DNA from 2 places in the Caballeronia sp. LZ019 genome. Region 1 is predicted to be linked to the other one. Evidence: riboswitches for the same ligand, from Rfam matches in the RefSeq annotation. Region 1 holds a riboswitch; the other holds the start of a gene.
The links. Region 1 has a riboswitch for cobalamin ahead of cobW (cobalamin biosynthesis protein CobW). Riboswitches for the same ligand answer to the same signal wherever they lie in the genome.
Positions count from the first base shown of each region.

Region 2: another riboswitch for cobalamin. It lies ahead of P9255_RS22660 (TonB-dependent receptor domain-containing protein); the one in region 1 lies ahead of cobW (cobalamin biosynthesis protein CobW).

Region 1 is NZ_JARTVZ010000002.1:609,127-620,114, reverse strand. Features, by position in the region: gene cobJ (precorrin-3B C(17)-methyltransferase) at 1-358, shown strand, start outside; gene P9255_RS05785 (VWA domain-containing protein) at 337-909, opposite strand; partial or broken gene P9255_RS05780 (ATP-binding protein) at 1,023-2,061, opposite strand; gene cobN (cobaltochelatase subunit CobN) at 2,058-5,831, opposite strand; gene cobW (cobalamin biosynthesis protein CobW) at 5,836-6,915, opposite strand; cobalamin riboswitch at 7,029-7,275, opposite strand; cobalamin riboswitch at 7,330-7,570, shown strand; gene P9255_RS05765 (cobalamin biosynthesis protein) at 7,659-8,075, shown strand; gene cobO (cob(I)yrinic acid a,c-diamide adenosyltransferase) at 8,072-8,674, shown strand; gene P9255_RS05755 (cobyrinate a,c-diamide synthase) at 8,674-9,972, shown strand; gene P9255_RS05750 (DUF1289 domain-containing protein) at 9,969-10,193, shown strand; gene P9255_RS05745 (CbtA family protein) at 10,201-10,974, opposite strand; gene P9255_RS05740 (CbtB-domain containing protein) at 10,984-10,988, opposite strand, start outside.
Region 2 is NZ_JARTVZ010000005.1:1,961,831-1,972,818, forward strand. Features, by position in the region: gene ilvD (dihydroxy-acid dehydratase) at 1-1,476, opposite strand, end outside; gene P9255_RS22625 (LysR family transcriptional regulator) at 1,585-2,541, shown strand; gene lgt (prolipoprotein diacylglyceryl transferase) at 2,579-3,475, shown strand; gene P9255_RS22635 (SIMPL domain-containing protein) at 3,488-4,213, opposite strand; gene P9255_RS22640 (EVE domain-containing protein) at 4,281-4,751, opposite strand; RNA gene ssrS (6S RNA) at 4,818-5,000, opposite strand; gene P9255_RS22650 (cell division protein ZapA) at 5,118-5,432, opposite strand; gene P9255_RS22655 (ATPase) at 5,429-5,824, opposite strand; cobalamin riboswitch at 6,018-6,318, shown strand; gene P9255_RS22660 (TonB-dependent receptor domain-containing protein) at 6,403-8,277, shown strand; gene P9255_RS22665 (iron ABC transporter permease) at 8,302-9,300, shown strand; gene P9255_RS22670 (ABC transporter ATP-binding protein) at 9,297-10,073, shown strand; gene cobT (nicotinate-nucleotide--dimethylbenzimidazole phosphoribosyltransferase) at 10,096-10,988, shown strand, end outside.

The sequences.
Region 1 (10,988 bases):
ACCGCTCGGCCACGACTTCTGCGTACTGTCGCTATCGGACAACCTCAAGCCGTGGGACATGATCGAGAAGCGCATCATGCATGCGTGTGAAGCCGATCTCGTGATGGCCTTCTATAACCCGCTGTCGAAGGCGCGACCCTCTCAGTTCGATCGCGCGACGAATCTCGTGCGGCAGCACCGCGATGCAGCGACGCCCGTGGTGCTCGGCCGCGACGTCGGGCGTCCCGGTGAAACGATGCGCATTGTCACGCTCAGCGAACTGCATGGCGGACTCGTCAACATGCGCACGATGGTGATCGTCGGTTCATCGCGAACGCGCGCGTTCGGCGACTGGGTTTATACGCCGCGCTGGTATTGAAGCAGCGCATCCGCCGATACGCATTGCGCCCGCCACGACAGCGCCAACGCCTTAGCCCCGCCGACGCGCACCGGCCCATCATCGAAATCGACCACGACGATTCGATCCGCAAGCGCGGGTGCGGCGGGCCGCTCATTCACGCGGCCATCGGTCAGCAGCCATAGCCAGCGGCGCTGGCTGGGCCTGCGTCGCGCAGCGCGTGCCAGCACCGTTGCCGCGCTCGATATGCCTAGCGTGAGCGGCGATCCGCCACCGCCGCCAATCGGCGCGATCCATCGCTCGTTGAACCAATGCGCCGCGCCCGGTTGACGGAGCACTTGCGCGCGACCGCCGCCGAAGCATACGAGCGCGACTTCGGCGCGCTCCCGATACACGCGGTCGAACAGCGCGATCAACATGCCTTTCGCGCGTGCCAGACGCTCGCCGCCGACCATCGAAGCGGAGCAATCGAGCACGAAGCAATGCAGCGTGCTCGCATCGCCATCGGTGCGGCGAAAGCGCAGGTGGTTCGCATCGAACGGCAAGGCGCGCTTCGCTCGCAACGTCGCCATCCAGTCGATGCGCGCGCTCTTCGCGCCATCGCGTGCAACGTAGCGGCCTCTTGAACGCGCGTCCTGCCATCGAAGACGATGCGCTTGCGCATCGGCGTCGAGCCTTCGATGGCTCAGGCTTTTTTTGCGGCGAGCGGCCTGACTTGCTTGACCTTCGTCACGCCGACCGGCTCTGGCGGCACGTAGCCCCATTCGCCATCTTGCGCGCTCGCTCCGTCCGAACCGTTGGTGCCGTTCGTGCCCTTCGTGCCGTTCGCCCGGCGAGGCGGCGTTTCATGCGGCGGCGCTTCCTGCTCCCGGCGTCGATGACGCAACACGGCCTCGGCCACGCATTCGACGTGCTTCGTCTCGACGCGATGCGCGCCTTCGAGCGCCGCGAGCGCACGCGCCGCGCGCAGCATCACGAGGTCCGCGCGCAGGCCATCGACTTGTGCGGCGATGCAAAGCTCACTGACGCGCGCATGGACGGCATCGTCGAAATCGAAGTCTCTCAGCGCCGCGCGCGCCACATCGATACGCTCGCCGAGCGCCGCCTGATTGTCCGCGTGAAGTTCTCGGAACGATTCGGGATCCGTATCGAATGCGAGGCGCGACCTGACGATTCGCTGCCGCACGCTCGCATCGAAGCAATTGTCGAGTTCGACCGCAAGCCCGAAGCGGTCCAGCAATTGCGGACGCAGCTCACCTTCTTCCGGGTTCATCGTCCCGATCAGGACGAAGCGCGCATCATGGCGATGCGAGATTCCGTCGCGTTCGATGATGTTCACGCCGCTCGCCGCCACATCGAGCAGCTGATCGACGAGCGGATTGGGCAACAGGTTGACTTCGTTGAACATACAACACACCACGATGCGCTCTCGCCAGAAGACCCGGCGAGAAGTTCACGCCGCCGTCACGCAATGCGCTCTGAATGTCGAGCGTGCCGATCAACTGTTCTTCGCTTGCGCCCAACGGCAAGGTCACGAGGCGTCCTTCGGGCAGGAGTTCTGCAAGCGCGCGGGCGGCAGTCGATTTCGCTGTGCCGCGCGGCCCGCTGACCAGCACGCCGCCCAGAGAAGGATCAACGGCCGCTAGCAGCAGAGCCTGCTGCAACGGCGCCTGACCGACGAGCGCGGTGAAAGGAAACACTGGAAATGAAGAGGTTTCGTTCAAGTCTGTCGGCTCTCGAGTTGCTGCTCGACATCGAGCAGATGCTGCGTCACCGCCTCGCGATAGTCGCCCGGCTCTTGCCACAGGCCGCGCTCCATCGCTTCGAGCAAACGCTCGCAGATCGACTGCAACGCGTGCGGATTGTGCCGGGCGATGAAGTCGCGCGTGCCGGCATCGTTCACATAGGCATCGGTGACGAGCGCATATTGGTGATCGGATACGACGCGCGCAGTGGCGTCATAGCCGAAAAGATAATCGACTGTCGCAGCCAGTTCGGATGCGCCCTTGTAACCGTGGCGCTTGACGCCATCGATCCATTTCGGATTGACGACGCGCGCACGCACCACCCGCGAAATCTCTTCGTTCAACGTACGAACGCGTGGCGCTGCGGGGTTGCTGTGATCGGCGTTGTACGCCTGCGGTTGCACGCCCGACAGATGACGCACCGCCGCCACCATGCCGCCTTGGAACTGGTGGTAGTCGTTCGAATCGAGAATGTCGTGCTCGCGATTGTCCTGATTCTGCAAGATCACGTCGAGCGATGAAAGACGCGCGCCGAAGCTCGCGCGCGCTTCGACGCCGTCGCCACCTTGCGAATACGCGTAGCCGCCTGTGCTTTGATAGGCCTCTGATAAATCGGCGTCGGTTTGCCACTGACGCGCATCGATCAGTTCCTGCAAGCCCGCTCCGTATGCACCGGGCTTCGTGCTGAAGACACGCCAGCCCGCACGGCGACGCGCTTCGGTTGTATCGACACCGCGGCCGATGAGTTCATCGCGCTCGCGCAAGATCCGCGCGCGAATCGGGTTCACGTCGTCGGGCTCGTCGTCGAGTTCGGCAACGGCTTGCACGGCCGCGTCGAACAGATGCATGAGATTGGCGAACGCATCGCGAAAGAAGCCCGATACACGCAGCGTGACGTCGACGCGCGGACGATTGAAGATGGTGATGGGCAGAATCTCGAAGTCCGTCACGCGATGACTGCCCGCCGCCCATTTGGGCCGCACGCCGATGAGCGCGAACGCCTGCGCGATGTCGTCGCCCCCCGTGCGCATCGTCGCGGTGCCCCACACCGACAAGCCGATGGCACGCGGATAGTCGCCGTGGTCCTGCACGTGTCGTTCAACCAGCATGTTCGCGGACTTGAGCCCGAGCGACCATGCGGCTTGCGTCGGCAAGGCACGCGTATCGACCGAATAGAAATTGCGACCTGTAGGCAGGACGTCGGGCCTGCCGCGCGATGGCGAGCCGCTCGGTCCCGGCGGCACGAAGCGCCCTTCGAGACCGCGTTTGAGTTGCATGAGTTCTTGTGGTCCGCACGAATCCAGGCGCGGCAGAACATCGCCTTTCAGCCGTTCGAGCACCAGCCTCGTTTGTGGACCGGGCACTTGCGCATCGTCTTCGAGCAGTTGCATCGCGAGACATTCGAGGCGCTCGCGCGTGTCTCCCTCATGACGCCACGGTGCAGTACTCACCGCTTGTAATGCTTCAGGGCGGGGGCCGCTCCATGATGCGGACCAGTCGGCGTCGAGCGGATCGAAGGTATCGCCCAATTGCAGATCGCGTGCGAGCGCGGTGATGAGGCCCGCGTTCGCACCTTGCCCGTCGCCTGCCGGAAAGCGTCCTAACGCAAGCAACGTATCGCGGCGCTGCGCGCCTTGTGGCGATACCCCGAACACATGCAGGCCGTCGCGAATCTGCGCTTCCTTGAGTTCGCAAAGATAGGCATCGGCCCGCGTGAGCAAGGCATCTTCGCCGGCGATGTCACGCGGCGCATCGAGGCCGAGTTCTTCATGCAGCCTGTGTTCGACGATGCTTTCGAGTATCGACTTGCGCAACAGCTTTGCACGGCGCGCATCGACCATCAACGCTTCGTAGTATTCGTCGACTTGACGTTCGAGGTCCTGCAATGGCCCGTAGTTCTCGGCACGCGTGAGCGGCGGCATCAGATGATCGATGATGACCGCCTGCGCGCGCCGCTTCGCCTGACTGCCCTCGCCCGGATCGTTGACGATGAACGGATAGAGATGCGGCATCGGGCCGAGAATCAGGTCGGGCCAGCACAATGCGGACAATGCCACGCTCTTGCCCGGTAGCCATTCGAGATTGCCGTGCTTTCCGACATGCACGATGGCATCGACACTGAAACGCAAGCGCAGCCAGAAATAGAACGCCAGATACGAATGCGGCGGGACGAGGTCGGCGTCGTGATAGCTCGCGTAGTCGCTTCGTTCACGCGAACGCGAAGGCTGAATGCCGACGAAAACTTCGCCGCAACGAAAGCCTGCGATCATGAAGCGGCCGCGTCTTATCGTCGGGTCGTCTTCGGGTGCTCCCCATGTCGCTTCCAGCGCCGCGCGCGCATCGGCGGGCAGCGCGTCATACGCTGCGCGATATTCTTCGAGCGACAGGCTTTGCAGCGCGGGCCGGAGATCGCGCACGACGGGATCGTTCGTGACACCTTGCGTCAACGCTGCGATGAGCGCATCGCCGTTCTCGGGGATATTGCCGACGCGATAGCCTTCGCGCGCGAGCATCGACAGAATATTGATGGCCGATGCCGGCGTATCGAGACCCACACCATTGCCAATGCGCCCTTCGCTCGCCGGATAATTCGCTAGCACGAGCGCGATGCGTTTGGCCGCATTGGGTTTGTGCCGCAGCGCGCACCAGCGCCGACTGAGTTCCGCGACGAAGCGCACGCGCTCTGCATCGGCTTGATAGCGCACAACGTCCACTTGCGTATGCGGACAGTGATACGCGAGCCCTTTGAAACTTACTGCGCGCGTGATGATGCGGCCATCGACTTCGGGCAAGGCGATATGCATTGCGACATCGCGTGAATTAAGGCCCTGATTGTCCTTTAGCCAGTCGTCGCGATTGCCCCCGCTCAGAATTACCTGCAGCACGGGCGCATCGCCCGCAACTTCGAATGCTTCGCTTTCGCCGATGACGCCTGCAGCGAACGCCGTGGTATTCAGCACGAGCGACGCATGATGCTCCGCACACAAGCGTGCAACCACTTCACGGCTGACGCTTTCCTTAAGCGATGAAATGGCAATCGGCAGCGGATTAAGGCCTTCTTTCTCGAGCGATTCGACTAGCGCATCGAATACTGCAGTATTTCCCGCCTGCAGATGCGCGCGATAAAACAGCACCGCGACGACGGGCGCGCCTTCGGTCCATCGCGCGCGCCAGTCGTCGATCACGGCGATATCGCGCTCGGGATGATAGATCGCGACAGGAGGCAATGGACACGGCGGCTGCGGCTCGCGTCCGAAGCCGAGCGCATGAAGAGCGATCGCGCGCAAAAATGCCTCTGCGTTGCGCGCACCGCCTTCCCGCAAATAACGCGACAACACACGGCAGAACGCGGCATCGGCCGTGCTCTTGGCGATCAGATTCGGGTCTTCGGTGAGATCGCCCGAGAACATTGCGAGCACTTGCTTCTCGCTTCTCGCAAGCGTTACCAGCCGCTCGATCCCATAAGGCCAGTACGATTCGCCGCCCAGGTGATCGACGATGACCACTTTCGCATGACGCACGACATCGTCGATATAAAAGTCGACCGATGCGGGCTGGCGCAAGAACGACTGATTAGCGAGCCGCACTTCGGGAAAGCCGGCTTCAAGGCGCGGAAACACGCTGGCCAGCAGCGCGAGCGTCGTGTCAGCGGAACTCAGAACGACGATCGGCGCGCGCGTCTGTTCGATGCGTATGACGCCCGCGGCATCGTCGACGAAGCCGCCGGGCGTCGTGCGTAGCAGATGCATCGTGTCAGGCCTGCACGAGCGAATTACCGAGCGCGGCGTCGAACGCGGCCTGAAGCGCCTGCTGATCGAGGTCTTCGCCGATCAGCACGAAACGGCTCGCCGCTTCGCCTTCGGACCAGCGTCGATCGAAGTAACTGTCGAAACGACGCCCCACGCCTTGCACGACGAGACGCATCGCAGCGCCGGGGAGTGCCGCAAAGCCCTTTACACGATAAATGGTATGTTGCTCGACGAGCGTCTGCAACGCAGCGATCGCCTGCTCGCGCGACTCGATGCGCGCTTTAACCACGACAGAATCGAACTCGTCATGGTGATGATCCGCGTGGCCTTCGTCATCGACTGAGCCATGGTGATCGTTCCGCAGATGAATCGACTCTTCCGATGCCGATTGCAAGCCAAGCAATGCATGCAGATCGAGCCGGCCCATTTGTGCAGGGACGATCTTCACTTGCGGCGGAATCTCGGGACGTATGAGTGTTTCGACTTTGTGGAACGCATCAGCGTCCATCAGGTCCGTCTTGTTCACGATCACCAGATCGGCCGATGAAAGCTGATCCTCGAACAATTCATGCAGTGGCGATTCATGGTCCAGATTCGGATCGGCCTTGCGCTGTGCATCGACTGCAGCGGGATTCGCCGCGAACTGTCCGCTTGCAGCAGCGGGACCATCGACGACGGTGATGACGGCATCGACGGTAAACGCATTCTTGATGGACGGCCAGTTGAACGCCTGCACGAGTGGCTTCGGCAACGCAAGACCGGACGTTTCGATCAGCACATGGTCGATGCGGTCTCGCCGTTCCAGCAATTGCTCCATCACGGGGTAGAACTCTTCCTGCACCGTGCAGCACAAACAACCGTTCGCAAGCTCATAGAGATTGCGGTCGGCAGACGCCGCTTCGTCATCGCAACCGATGCCGCAGCCTTTCAGAATCTCGCCGTCGATACCGAGCTCGCCGAACTCATTGACGATCACCGCCAGGCGCAAGCCCTGCGCATTCGACATGATATGGCGCATCAAGGTAGTCTTGCCGCTGCCGAGAAAGCCGGTCACGACGGTGACGGGAATCTTGCGGGTTTGCATTGTTGCTCCGTGGCGTGTGTGCGTGCGCGGCGCCGCTCGAGGCATCGAATGCGGATGGAACGGGAAAGGCGCACGGCTTCGTGATCATGAACCGAGCCGCATCCCCGCGGCATGGGTCCTGGCGAAAGTCTGGCCGGTATCCGGGCTTGCGACTCATTACGCCGCCTTCCTGCCGTTGGCAGTGGCGTTTAGCGCAATGCGCGGTATCGTCAATACCGATACCGCCAGTCGCTTACCGTTGCGGGGGCAGCGCAGGTTGGCGCACGCCATACGCATGAAATGGCTAAGCGCTCCCTGCTTCCCGTTTGACTGTGCGCGAAAAGAAGCTCGCGCACGAGCACCAGACTGCGTGAAAGTCTAGGCTTAGCGGACACGAGCGTCAAGGAAACACGCGCCTTAAAGAAGCGCCTATGGTATCTTTGGCCCGCGACTGGTGCTCGCGCGTTCGAACGCAACGCGCAGTTAAACGGGAAACAGGAAGCCGTGTTTCTGGACGAATCACGCGCCAGCCTGTGCTGTCCCCGCAACGGTACGCGACCGGCGGCTTGTGCCATGCAATGCCGCGCACGGTGCTCAAATGCCACTGCCGCGCAGGCGGGAAGGCCGCACGATGAGGTCGCAAGCCCGGATACCGGCCAGCGCAGGGGACGAAGCGCATTGCGTGATTTCATGCGGCGCGCTTCGCCGAACGCCGCGCATCCGCGAGGGACGCATGCACGGCGCAAGCCGCCATTTTCTTTTCGATGATGACCATTAGCGCGACCCGGCGCCATCTTGCAGTCGGCATCGGTTGCAGGCGAGGCGCGAGCGCAGACGCCATCGAGCATGCCGTACGCACGGCGCTCGACGAAGCCGCGCTTTCATTCGATGAAATCGCCTTGGCCGCAAGCATCGACGCTAAAGAATGCGAAGCTGGCCTGCTGGCGTTTTGCGAGCGTCATCGTTTGGCTTTGCATTTTTTTAACGCGGAAGAAATTGCTATAGCGCCGGTGAATTACTCTCGCCAAGCCGCCAGGCACATGAATGTCGACGGCGTGTGCGAGCCTTGCGCCATATTGGCGAGCGGCGGCGGACGGCTCGCACTCGGAAAGACCATCGTCGGCGGCGTGACCGTCGCGATCGCAATGAAGAACGCGCCATCAGACAAGAACGCCCCATGAAAACCGACACCGAATCGCATTTGCGGATGACGCAGCGTCGCAAGGAAGGCCATGAAAAGAAGCAGGCCGCCGCCGATCACGAGAAGGGCCTGTTGATCGTGAATACCGGCAATGGCAAGGGCAAGACCACAGCCGCGTTCGGCATGGCGGTGCGCGTGCTCGGCCACGGCATGAAGCTCGGCGTCGTGCAGTTCATCAAGGGCGCGTTGCATACGTCCGAACGGGATTTTCTCGGCGCGGCAGCGAACTGCGATTTCGTCACGATGGGCGATGGCTATACGTGGAACACCCAGAATCGCGAAGCCGATATGGCGACCGCGCGCAAGGGATGGAACGAAGCGCGCCGCATGATCGAAAGCGGTGAATATCAGATGGTTGTGCTGGATGAACTCAACACCGTGCTCAAGTACGAGTATCTTCCGCTCGATGAAGTGCTCGATGCTCTGAAGGGCCGACCCGCGATGCTTCATGTGGTCGTAACAGGCCGTCATGCGCCGGAGGCGCTCGTCGACATTGCCGATCTCGTCACCGAAATGCGGCTCGTGAAGCATCCATACCGTGAGCAAGGCGTCAAAGCGCAACGGGGCGTCGAATTCTGATGGCGCGCTGCCCTGCACTTTTCATCGGCGCAAGCGCCTCGCATCAGGGCAAGACCACCGTGACGGCTGCGCTTGCCCGTCATCATGCGCGGCAAGGCCGGCGCGTGCGCGTCTTCAAGACGGGGCCTGATTTTCTCGATCCGATGATTCTCGAACGGGCATGCGGTTCGCCCGTTTATTCGCTGCATCTGTCGATGGTCGGCCTCGATGCATGCCGCGCGATGCTTGCACAAGCGGCGCGTGAAGCCGATCTTATTCTTATCGAAGGCGTGATGGGCCTGTTTGATGGCACGCCCAGCAGCGCCGATCTTGCCGCCGCGTTCAACGTGCCCGTGCTGGCCGTGATCGGCGCACATGGCATGGCGCAGACTTTCGGCGCGGTGGCGCTCGGGCTTGCGCGTTATCGCACGGATGTGCCGTTTCATGGCGTGCTCGCCAATCGCGTGGCATCGGCGCGTCATGCGCAAATGTTGTCGGAAGCCATTCCCGAAGGACTGCACTATTGCGGGCATCTTTCCAACGCCGAAGACATCGGGCTGCCTGAGCGTCATCTCGGCCTGACGCAGGCGCAGGAAATCGCGAACCTCGATGCGCGCCTCGACCGCGCTGCCGATGCCATCGCATCAACGGCGCTTCGCGATCTGCCACCGCATGTGGCGTTCGAAGATGCGACGCTTGCGGCGCCGCCGCGTTTGCTCGAAGGCATACGCATCGCGATTGCGCGCGATACCGCGTTTTCTTTCGTCTATCCGGCGAACATCGACTTGCTGATCGCGATGGGCGCGACTGTCGTCACGTTTTCGCCGCTCGCCGACGAACCCTTGCCCGCCGATACCGATGCGCTCTATCTTCCCGGCGGCTACCCCGAACTGCACGCAGCCGCGCTGGCATCGAATGCACGCACGCAAGCATCGATCAGGGAACACGTCGCGCGCGAGCGCCCCGTCTTGGCGGAATGCGGCGGCATGCTTTATCTGCTCGACACGCTAACCGATATCGATGGCAAGCAGCACGCGATGCTCGGCTTGCTGCCCGGCGATGCTTCCATGCAGCGGCGCCTATCGCGCCTTGCGATGCAGCGTCTCGACACCGCACACGGCGCACTCACCGGCCATACGTTCCACTACTCCACGCTCGATACCGCGATGCAGCCGCAACTCATCGCGGCACACGCAACGACGGGCGCGACGGGCGAAGCGGTATATCGGCACGGCCGCATCACGGCAACTTACATGCACGCTTATTGGCCGTCGAACCCGGCGGCAACCGCCGCGATTTTTCGCGGCGAAACACTATGACGACGACATTGGACCTCGCATTCACGATCGAACGCGCGAAAGCGCAAGAACCCATTGGTTCGCCTTGCACCGGCGTATGCAAAATCGATCCCGCACACGGACTGTGCGCGGGATGCTTCAGAAGCCGCGAAGAAATCAAAGCCTTCAGAGCAATGGACGATGCCGCGAAACTGGCGCTTCTCGACGAATTGCCCAACAGACGTGCATCGATGTCGGCGTGAGAATCTCTCAGGCCGCAGCCATTCTTCGCAGCGCGGGACGTTCCAGTTCACGCGCGGCAAGTGCGCCGAAGACCAGACCGAGCGCCGTCCAGATGATCGCCTGAATGCCGATAGCGGCAAGCCGGAAATTCCATAGCAGCGATGCGGAGAAACCGGCGGGTACTTCATCGACGCGAGGAAGGACGAATTGCGCAAGCACCATCAACGCGATATATGCAGCACCGGCGATGACCGTCGCGTTCCAGTTGCCCTGACTCTTATGCAGGCGCCTTTGCAGCCACACCGCGAATACCGCCGCTGCAATGGAGATCGCTAGCATGCCGAAGAACAATGCAGTGCGCGCCCCAATGGTTTCCGGATTGCCGACGGCGGGCGGATTCGGCGGATACATCAGAAACGGCGTGATAGTCACGCTCACGAAACCGAACGTCGCAAGCAATGCCGCCAAGCCGCGCGCGTGAAAAGCGCCGAGCCGCCCGTAGGCCACCGCAAAGACAAGCGAGAAAATGCCGCCGAGCGCCGTGGCGAATACCGCGATGCCGGTCAGCAAACCCAGGCCTGCCTGAGTCTCTCGGCTAACGATTTCTTCGCCGCCTTCGTGTTCATGTGCATGCGCCGCGCTTTCATGCCCTTCATGCCCTTCATGCGCGTGCTCGTGCTGTGCTTCGAAAGCGATGGCCCGCTCGACCGATGCTTCACCGACCGTCTTTGCAAAGGCGAAGCCGAGCAGGCCCGCGACGAGTCCCGCGATCATGCCGCGTATCAACAGACTGCGAATCATGGTGCGTCCTCAGT
Region 2 (10,988 bases), on a different contig from region 1:
CCCGCCCGCGTATGCTTCCGGCGCGACGTGGCCGACCACCATGCCCCACGTGCCGCCCGAAAAACGTCCATCGGTGATGAGACCGACCGATTCCCCCAGCCCCTTGCCGATGATCGCCGATGTCGGCGCGAGCATCTCCGGCATGCCGGGGCCGCCTTGCGGTCCGAGATAGCGCAACACGACGACATCGCCGGCCTTGATCTTGTCCGCGAGAATGGCGTCCATCGCGGTCTGCTCGTCGTCGAACACGCGCGCCGGGCCGGTGATCACCGGATTCTTCAACCCGGTGATCTTCGCGACCGCACCGTCTTCCGCAAGATTGCCACGCAGTATCGCAAGATGGCCCTGCTTGTAGAGCGCCTGCTCGATCGGGAAGATGACCTTCTGATCCGCGCGCGGCTTGGCCGGCACGTCCTTCAGTTCTTCGGCGATGGTGCGGCCCGTGATCGTCATGCAATCGCCGTGCAGGAGACCCGCGTCGAGCAGAATCCGCAGCACTTGGGGAATGCCGCCCGCCTTGTGCAGATCGGTCGCGACGTACTGGCCCGACGGCTTCAGATCGCAGATGACCGGCACTTTCTTGCGCATGCGCTCGAAGTCGTCGATAGTCCACTCGACTTCCGCCGCATGCGCGATCGCGAGATAGTGCAGCACCGCGTTGGTCGAGCCGCCCGTCGCCATGATGAGCGCGACCGCGTTCTCGATCGACTCCTTCGTGATGATGTCGCGCGGCTTCAGGTCCTTCTTGACCGCTTCCACCAGCACGCGCGCCGATTCGGCCGCCGAGTCGACCTTCTCCTCGTCCGGGTTCGCCATCGTCGACGAATACATCAGCGACATGCCGAGCGCCTCGAACGACGAACTCATCGTGTTGGCCGTGTACATGCCGCCGCACGATCCGGTCGACGGACACGCGTTCTTCTCGACGCCCTTGAAATCCTCTTCCGACATGCGGCCCGCCGTGAACTCGCCGACCGCCTCGAACGACGACACGATGGTCAGATCCTGGCCCTTCCAGTTGCCCGGACGAATGGTGCCGCCGTAGACGTAGATGCCCGGCACGTTCATGCGCGCGAGGCCGATCATCCCGCCTGGCATGTTCTTGTCGCAGCCGCCGATCACGACGACGCCGTCCATCCACTGGCCCTGCACGGCCGTCTCGATACAGTCGGCAATCACCTCGCGCGACACGAGCGAATACTTCATGCCTTCGGTGCCCATCGACATGCCGTCGGAGATCGTCGGCGTGCCGAAAATCTGCGGGTTCGCGTCCGACTGTCTGATCGCGGCGATCGCGGCGTCCGCGAGGCGCTGCAGGCCCGCGTTGCACGGCGTGATGGTCGAATGCCCGTTGGCGATGCCGATCATCGGCTTGTCGAAGTCTTCCTCCTTGTAACCGAGGGCGTAGTACATCGAACGGTTGGGCGAGCGCGCAACGCCCTGGGTGATGTTTTTCGAGCGGCGATTGAAGGCCATGATGGGGGCTCCGTAAGAATGTTCTTGGTCTAGTGGCCCAAGAATGAAGCGTCGGCTTGTGCCTGTCCAATATATTATTCAGGGCGTATTAGGTCGCGGAACATATCAATGGAAGAGCGAAACCCGCCCATCGAGCTGCGTTTGTTGCGCTACTTCGTGACGGTGGCCGAAGAAATGCACTTCGGCCGTGCCGCCGCGCGGCTCGCGATGACTCAGCCGCCGCTCTCGCAAGCCATCCGCGCGCTGGAAGACGCGCTCGGCGTGGCGCTGTTCGCGCGAACGAAGCGCACGGTCGAGCTGACGCCGGTCGGCAAGGACTTGCTGCCCGAAGTGCGCCGGCTGCTCGCCTCCGCCGATGCGCTGCGTCCGCTCGCGCAATCGCTCGCGCGCGGCGAGGCGGGCGTGCTGTCGCTCGCGTTCGTGTCGACGGCGGATTACGGCCTGCTGCCCGCGCTGCTGCGCGATTTCGGCGCACGCTATGCCGGCGTGCGGCTGCAGCTGACCGAAGCGACGAGCGACGTGCAGATCGAAGAACTCGTCGCCGGCCGCATCGATGCGGGCCTTGTCATCCCGCCGCTGCCGCCGCGCCACGCGATGTCGCTCTCCTATCTGCCGATCGCGCGTGAACCGCTCGTCGTCGCGATGTCGGCGGAAGCGGCGGAGCAGTTGCAGCAGGGCGCGGCGGAATGGGCCGATACGCCCGTCGATCTGCGCGAGCTGGCCGCCGCGCCGCTCGTCGTGTTTCCGAGGCGTCTCGCGCCGGGCTTGTATGACATCATCATGGGTTGCTACGGCGCAGCGGGGCTGACGCCGCGCATCGGCCAAGAGGCGATTCAGATGCAGACCATCGTGAGCCTGGTGTCGGCGGGCATGGGCGTCGCGCTCGTGCCGCAATCGCTGCGGCATCTGCGGCGCACGGGCGTGGTGTATCGTCCGTTGCGGCCGGTGGCCGATGCGCCCGTCGTCGAAACGGGACTCGTGTGGCGCGCGGCGGAGGTGAGCCCGGTGCTCGCCGGGTTCATCGAGATCGTGCGCGCGCGGGCCGCAGCCGTCTCTGCTTTATGATTCGTGCCTGACTTCTCGCTTTGCTTCACTTCTTACGATGCTCATACATCCCAATTTCGATCCCGTCGCGATTCATCTCGGACCGCTCGCCGTGCGCTGGTACGGCCTCATGTATCTGGTCGCATTCATATCGGCCATCGTCATCGGCAGGCTGCGGCTGCGGCTGCCGTTCGTCGCGAATCAGGGCTGGACCGCGAAGGACATCGACGACATGCTGTTCTACGGCGTGCTCGGCACCATTCTCGGCGGACGCCTCGGTTACGTGGTGTTTTACAAGGCGAGCTACTATCTCGCGCATCCGCTCGATGTCTTCAAGGTTTGGGAAGGCGGGATGTCGTTCCACGGCGGCTTTCTCGGCGTCACGCTCGCGATGGTGCTCTTCGCGCATCAGCGCAAGCGCACGTGGCTGCAGGTGACGGATTTCGTCGCGCCGATGGTCCCGCTCGGTCTCGCGGCGGGGCGCCTCGGCAACTTCATCAACGGTGAACTGTGGGGCCGCGTGACCGACCCGACCGCGCCGTGGGCCATGCTCTTCCAGCACTCATCGAATGACGACGCCGTCTGGCTCGCCAAAAATCCGCAACTGGATGCGCAATGGCATCTGACCGAAATCTTTCAGCGGTATCAGATGCTGCCGCGCCATCCGTCTCAGTTGTATGAAATCGCGCTGGAAGGCATCGTGCTGTTCATTCTGATCTGGACGTTCTCGCGCAAGCCGCGTCCGATGGGCGCCGTATCCGCGCTCTTTCTGATCGGCTATGGACTCGCGCGCTTCACGGTGGAATTCGCGCGCGAACCGGACGATTATCTCGGCCTGCTCGCGCTCAATCTTTCGATGGGCCAGTGGCTTTCTCTGCCGATGGTCATCGCGGGCATCGTCATGATGGTGTGGGCGTACAAGCGGCATCGGCGCGTGCCGGCCAACGCCGCCTGAGCACGGGCTCGTTCAACGCCCCATCTGCACGGAGCCGGATACGTCGACGGTCACCATCGTCGTGCCGGCTTCCAGCGCCATCGGCGCGGCCATCTTCGCATCGGCGTTCATGCCGCGCGCCTGCATCATCATCACCGGACGCGGCGCAACGCCGCTTTGACCGACGTTCACTTCCCGAATCGTGAAGCTGCTGTAGCCGAATGCCTGCGATGCAGCCTGCGCCTGCTTGCGGAACGATTCGATGGCCTGCGTCGAGAGCTTCTGCGCGGCGGCGCGCTGCGCTTCCGGCGACAGCGAGAACGTGACGTTGCCGACCTGCATCGACGAACTCATCTTGCCCGCGAGCTTCGACGCCGCCGCGAAGTCATGCGATTCGAGCACGACTTCGGTACGCCCCCGCCACGCGGATATCTTGCCGTCGCGGTCCGTCGACGGATACACGCTGAACGCACCGCTTTTCGCCGTGACGCCATCGACGCCCTTCGCCTCGCGCAACGCGGCCTCGGCACGCTGATTCAGCGTCGTGGTGAGCGATGAAGGGTCGGCGGCTTCCTGCTCGTAGAAGAGCGTGATGGTGACGACATCCTGCGGCACTTGCGCACTGGCCTGAGCCGACAGCGAGAGCACGCCCGAAGGCTGCGGATTGGTAATGACCGTCTGCGCAGCGGCAGTGGCCGAAAAGGTGAGCGCGGCGCTCGACATCGCAAGAGCGAGTGCGGCGGCGGTTTTCTTGTTCATCATCGAAGGACTCCGGCCTGTAACGTCGCGCGTTTCGCGACGCCCTTTAGGCGGTCCGGCCGCGTCCTTAGTTCCGATTCCCGGCGAGCCGTTCGGTAATAAAACGCCACTGCGCATCCGTGACAGGCGTGATCGACAGCCGGTTGCCGCGCGCGAGCACCTGCATGTCGGCGAGCGCCTCGTGTGCGCGCAAATCTGCAAGCGAAATGAGCGGGATCTTCCTGACGAAGCTCACGTCGACGAGCAGCCAGCGCGGCGTGTCCGGCGTGGACTTCGGATCGAAGTAGGGGCTTGTCGAATCGAACTGCGTGGGATCGGGATAGGCCGTCGACGCCACCTTCGCGATGCCCGCGATACCCGGCTCCGGACAGCTCGAATGATAGAAGAGCACGCCGTCGCCGACTGTCATCTGGTCGCGCATGAAGTTGCGCGCCTGATAGTTGCGCACGCCCGTCCACGGCAAGGTTTTCTTCGGCGCGTGCGCGAGATGATCGATGCTCGCTTCGTCCGGTTCGGACTTCATCAGCCAGTAGCGCATGAGGGAGCAGCAAGAGTCGACGATGCAAATGAAAACGGCATCGGTGAAAACCGATGCCGTCTGGGTAAGGTCCCCGCCTCAGCCGCTAGGCCGGCATCCTGAACCTGGGTTCAAGATTGGTCGCGGTAAGCAACACTTCGGGTACATCAGACTAAGTGACGCGCGCGCCCGTGTTACAAGGTTCCGCAACCGTGCCAATGTGACATTGGTTCAAGGAATATATGACCTTGGCGCACCAGGCAGGGAAACATCACTCTACACCAATCATTTGCCTTATGCAGCCCCCGGCCATCGATCGCGCGGTATCTTTTTTTCATTGACACCGCGAGGGTGATTAGATCAACCCATCATGCAGATAACCTGCACTTACTGCACTTCGTACTGCGCGATGACCGCGCCCAACTGCTGGTTCATCGAGTGCACCGTGCGGCGAATTTCTTCGGCGGGGAAGGCCTCGCCGTGACGCACGCTTTCCTGCAGACGCAGCAATTCGGACGCCAGCGACAGCGCGGCCATCACTGCGATGCGGTCCGTGCCGCGCACGCTGCTTGCATTGCGGATCTTGTTCATTTCCGCATCGACGCGGGCGACCGCTTCGCGCAACGCGGCTTCCGTTTCAGGCGAGCACGCGAGGCGATACGGTTGCCCGAGGATGGATACTTCGATCTGCGTGGTCGTCATGCCTTCTCTCCGTGATGGTGAGCGCCCTGCATCTCTTCCGCATGCGCATGTTCGTGCTGCGCGCCGCGCGATGCGTGCTTTTCGGCTTCGGCGTTGAGAAGGTCCAGTTGATTGTCGCTTTCCGCGTGCTGCGTCTTGCCGCGCGGCAGTTTTTCGAGGATGGCGTTCAAGCGCACCTGAGCGTCGTCGATCTTCGCGGAGAGCGAGTCACGCTCGGCTTGCAATGCGTCGCGCTCGCTTCGCACCTGCACGAGTTCGTCCTGTACGCCCGCGTAGTCGGCGCGCAATTGTTCGAGTTGCGCTTCCAGCGCGAGACGCGCCTGATTGTGGCGCTCGCTGATCTTGATCAGCCGGCCGATGTTTCCTGACAGTGATTCGAGTTCGTTGAGCATGTGCTGCGTCCTCTAAAGACCTGGCATTTTAGCGCGGTTCAAAGCAGCGTCCGATAATTGTCTCGTTTCGAGACGTAACAACCCCGGAACATGCGTGCATCGCCATGCATTCGTGTGTGGAAAGAGCGAGCGTGCGCGTTGATTGCAAGCGGCTGGGACGGCGCGCGTTCTTGACGGCCCCGATGCCCGCTCCTAAACTTGCCGCACTTTTGGTGCTCGCGTCCGCTTCTCTCGCGGATGCAGTCAAACGGGAAACAGGGAGCGAAGTCCACGGCGCATGACCGGGACGCGTCAACCTGTGCTGCCCCCGCAACGGTAAGCGACCGCAACGCAAGTTGCAAGTCGTCCCTCGCACGTTTCTCGCGTCGCATCGCATGGTTCATCGTCATGCGTGCGCCCTGCAGGAAGCGTGTCGACGCCACTGCGCGCCATGCGCGGGAAGGCGGGACGAAGCGTCGCCAGCCCGGATACCGGCCAATCGTCCAGCGCGTCCATGTCATGACGACCGGCGCGCGCGTCGCGCACAGACCTCGCGGGGAGCGGGGCACGCGCCAGCCCCGAACTGGAAGTCTTCACGCATGGTTCCATCTCCGTCCGGCACGAGGCGTCGCGCCGTTTGCGTTGCGGCGTGCGCCGCGTTCAGCGTGCTGCCGGTGCAATCCGCGCATGCCGATGCCGCCGATGCCGCCGCCCAAACACTCGCGCCCGTCGTCGTGACCGCGACGCGCAGCCCGCAGCCGCTCGCCGATTCGCTTCCGCAGACATCGCTCTTCGACCAGCAGGACATCGCCGACACCAACGCCGACGATGTGCTCGGCCTCATCGCGCTCGCGCCCGGCGTGCAGATCACCCGCAACGGCGGGCCAGGCGCGAATTCGGGCGTGTACATACGCGGCGCGGCGTCGTCGCAATCGCTCGTGCTGATCGACGGCGTGCGCGTGGAGTCGGTATCGCTCGGCGCGGCGCAGTTGTCGCAGCTAATGCTCGATCAGACCGATCGCGTCGAAGTCGTGAACGGCAATGTATCGGCGCTGTATGGATCGAATGCGATCGGCGGCGTCGTGCAGATCTTCACGAAAGAGGGCGATGCACACCCGCCGCGCTTCCACTTCGAAGCCGAGTACGGCAGCTATCACACGCAGCGTCAGTCGGCGGGCGTCGACGGCGCGCTCGACGCCGATGGCCGCACCACGTTCAGCCTCAACGTGTCCCGCGAAAAGACCGACGGCTTCTCGTCGATCGATCCCGCGCTTGCGCCCAATGCCAACCCGAACGCGAACGGCTATCTCAACGAAAGCGTCGCGGCGACGCTGCGCCACAAGTTCACCGACAAGTGGGACGCGGGCGTGCGCTTTTTGCAAGCGAACGGCGTCGACAGCTTCGACGATGCCTACGGCTCGCCGACCGACATCAACAAGACGCACGACCGCGTGCGCTCGGCGTCGGTGTTCGCGAACGGCAAGCTGACCGACCGCTGGACCACGCACTTCACGATGGCGCAGGGGCAGGACCGCGCGAACATCGAGCAGAACGGCGTCTATACGAGCCGATTCAACTCGGAGACGCATCAGTACCTCTGGCAGAACGACTTCAGGCTCGCCGATGCCCACAAGCTGCTGTTCGGCTACGAGCATCTCGATCAATCGCTCGATTCGGATCAGCTGAGCGCGCCGGACCGTCACGTGAATTCGGTGTTCGCGGGTTACGTGGGGCGCTTCGGCTCGAGCGAGGTTCAGGCGAACGTGCGTCACGACCAGTATTCCGATTTCGGCGGCGCGAACAGCTACTATCTCGGCTACGCCTACAGGTTCGATGCCCACTGGCGCGCGAGCGCGAGCTATGCGGTGTCGTTCCGCGCCCCGAGCTTCGATGACCTCTACTATCCGTTCAGCGGCAATGCGTCGATTCAACCGGAGCGCAGCCATTCGGTCGAAGCGGCGTTGCAGTACGCATCGGACAAAGTGGGCGTGCTGCGCGTGACGGCATTCCAGACGCGCTATTCGAATCTGATCGATTACGTATCGGATGGCAGCGGCTTCTATATCGCGCAGAACGTGGGGCGCGCGAAAGTGCAGGGCGTCGAGGGATCGTGGGCGGGGCATGTGGGCGCAACGGATCTACGCGCCGGTGTCACGTTCCAGAATCCCGTTGACGAGACGAATCACGAAGAGCTGACGCGACGTGCGCGGCGCTTCGCATCGCTGTCGGCGCATCGATCGATCGGACGATGGCGCGTGGGCGGCGAGTGGATCGTGAGCGGCGCGCGCAGCGATTACGATTCGACGCTTGCAGGCTACGGCGTGGTCAATCTGTCCGCGCGCTATGACATCACGAAGTCGTGGTACGTGAGCGCGCGCATCGACAATCTGTTCGACCGGGACTATGAACTCGCTTACTCGTACAACACGCCGCGACGCGGCGCGTATATCACACTCGGATGGCATCCGTCGTGAGCATGACGCCGTCATCGAGACGCGATGAACGCTAGCCGCGCCGCCGTCATCTGGCTCGCGCTCGGCGCGATGGCGCTCGTCATGCTCGTGGCGTCGCTTGCGCTCGGCAGCGTGAATCTGCCGATGTCGCGTGCAATCGCCGCGCTGCTGCACGCGCATTCCGCCACGCCCGATATCGCCGATGACATCGTCCTTACGTTACGTTTGCCGCGCGCTTTGGCTGGCTTTGCATCGGGCGCGCTGCTGGCGCTCGCCGGTGCGCTGCTGCAAGTGCTGCTGCGTAATCCGCTCGCGGAGCCGTACGTGCTCGGCGTATCCGGCGGCGCGGCGACCTTCGCGCTTGCCGCGATGCTCGCGTCGATGCCGTGGTGGGGCGTCGACCTTGCCGCGTGCATCGGCGCGTTCGTGTCGATCGTGCTGGTGCTCGGCCTTGCGCGCAGGCATCTGTGGCACGGCGAGCAGGACGCATCACCGAGGCTGTTGCTGACCGGCGTGGTGATCGCGGCGGGATGGGGCGCGCTCATCACGCTGATACTCAGCGTTGCGCCGGAGAACCGGCTGCGCGGCATGCTTTTCTGGCTCACCGGCGACCTCAACGGCGCAGCCACGCCCTGGCCCGCGATGATCGCGCTCGTCGTGGCGCTTGCCACGATCGTGCCCGTCGCGCCGCAACTGAACGTGCTGCTGCGTGGCGATGCGGCCGCGCGCGCGCTCGGCGTGCCCGTCGAACGATTGCGCCTGCGCGTGTATCTCGTGGCGTCGCTTGCGGCCGCGGCCGCAGTGACGACGGCGGGGACCATCGGCTTCGTCGGGCTCGTCGTGCCGCATCTCTTGCGGCTTGCATGCGGCAACGATCAGCGCATGCTCGTGCCCGCCGCGCCGCTGGCCGGTGGGCTCGCCGTGATGAGCGCCGATCTCGCCGCGCGCACCGTCATCGCGCCGGGGCAGTTGCCGGTGGGCGTGGTGACGGCGCTCGTCGGCGTGCCGATGTTCCTGTGGATGCTCTTGCGCCGCCCGCGATGAACACGCTCCGCATCGACAAGCTCACGCTCCGCGCTGGCGACCGCACACTGGTCGATGAACTGAGCGCGACCATCGCGGCGGGCGAAGTGTGGTGCATCGCGGGGCCGAACGGCGCGGGCAAGACGACGCTCATCGGCGTGCTCGCGGGACTCGCGAAACCGGCGGCGGGCGGCGTATCGCTCGATGGCCGCGCACTCAAACAATGGCGCGCGGCGGACCTCGCACGGCATCGCGCGCTGATGCCGCAAAGCACGCACGACGCGTTCAGCGCGACTGTGCTCGACACCGTGCTGCTCAACCGTTTTCCGTATCTCACCGGCTGGGGCTGGGAAAGCGACGACGACCGCGCCGCCGCCCACGCCGCGCTCGATGCGCTCGGCCTCGCCGCATTCGCATCGCGCGACGTGCTGACGCTGTCGGGCGGCGAACGGCAGCGCGTCGCGCTCGCCGCCGTGCTGTGTCAGCACGCGCCGCTGCTTTTGCTCGACGAACCGCTCGCGCATCTGGACCTGCATCATCAGATCGATTGCCTGCATGCGCTCGCGAAAGCCGCACGCGATGAACGCCGCGCGGTCGTGCTCTCGTGCCACGATCTGAACCTCGCGCGCCGTTTCGCCACGCATGCGCTGTTGCTCGACGGCAAGGGTGGCGCGTATGCGGGCCGCGTCGCCGATGTCCTGACGGCCGAGCGCGCGAGCGCCGCGTTCGGCTATCCGCTCGTGCTGATCCGCGATGGCGGGCATGAGGCGCTCGTGCCTCGCTTTCCCATTTGATCATTTCACCAAGGAACAGCCCATGTCCATACCGATGCCCCGCGCGCTCGATCGCGCCATCGAAGCCGACCTGCGCCGCATCATCGACATGAAGACGAAGCCGCCGGGCAGCCTGGGGCGGCTCGAATCGCTGGCGCTGCAGATGGGCCTGATACAGGGCGCGACGAAGCCGCGCGTCGAACGTCCCGCGATGATCGTCTTCGCGGGCGATCACGGCATCGCGGCGGAAGGCGTGAGTCCGTATCCGCAGGAAGTGACGGCGCAGATGGTCGCGAATTTTCTGAGCGGAGGCGCGGCGATCAATGCGCTCTCGCGTTCCGTCGGCATGACGCTCGAAATCGTCGATGCGGGCGTTGCGACGCCGATACCCATCGATCAGGGATACGAACGATTGTCGCTCGGCCCCGGCACCCGCAACTTCGCACGCGAAGCGGCGATGTCGCGCGACACGGCGCTGGAAGGCATCGCGCGGGGCGCGGCGCGCGTGCGGCATCACGCGTCGCTCGGCACGAACGTGATCGGCTTCGGCGAGATGGGCATCGCGAATACATCGGCGGCGGCGTGCCTGATGAGCCGGTTGTGCGCGTTGCCGATCGACGATTGCGTCGGACGCGGCACCGGTCTCGACGATCGAGGGCTCGCGCATAAACGCGACGTGCTGGCCCGCGCGCTCGCGTCGCGCGAATCGAGCGGCGATGCGATCGATACGCTCGCCACTTTCGGCGGCTTCGAGATTGCGATGATGACGGGCGCGTATCTCGCTGCAGCCGAGGCGCGCATGACGGTGCTCGTCGACGGCTTCATCGCGAGTTCGGCGCTGCTCGTCGCGTCGAAGATCGCGCCGGAGGTGCTCGACTATTGCGTGTTCGCGCACGCATCGGACGAGGCGGGGCATCGGCGCATGCTGGCGCATTT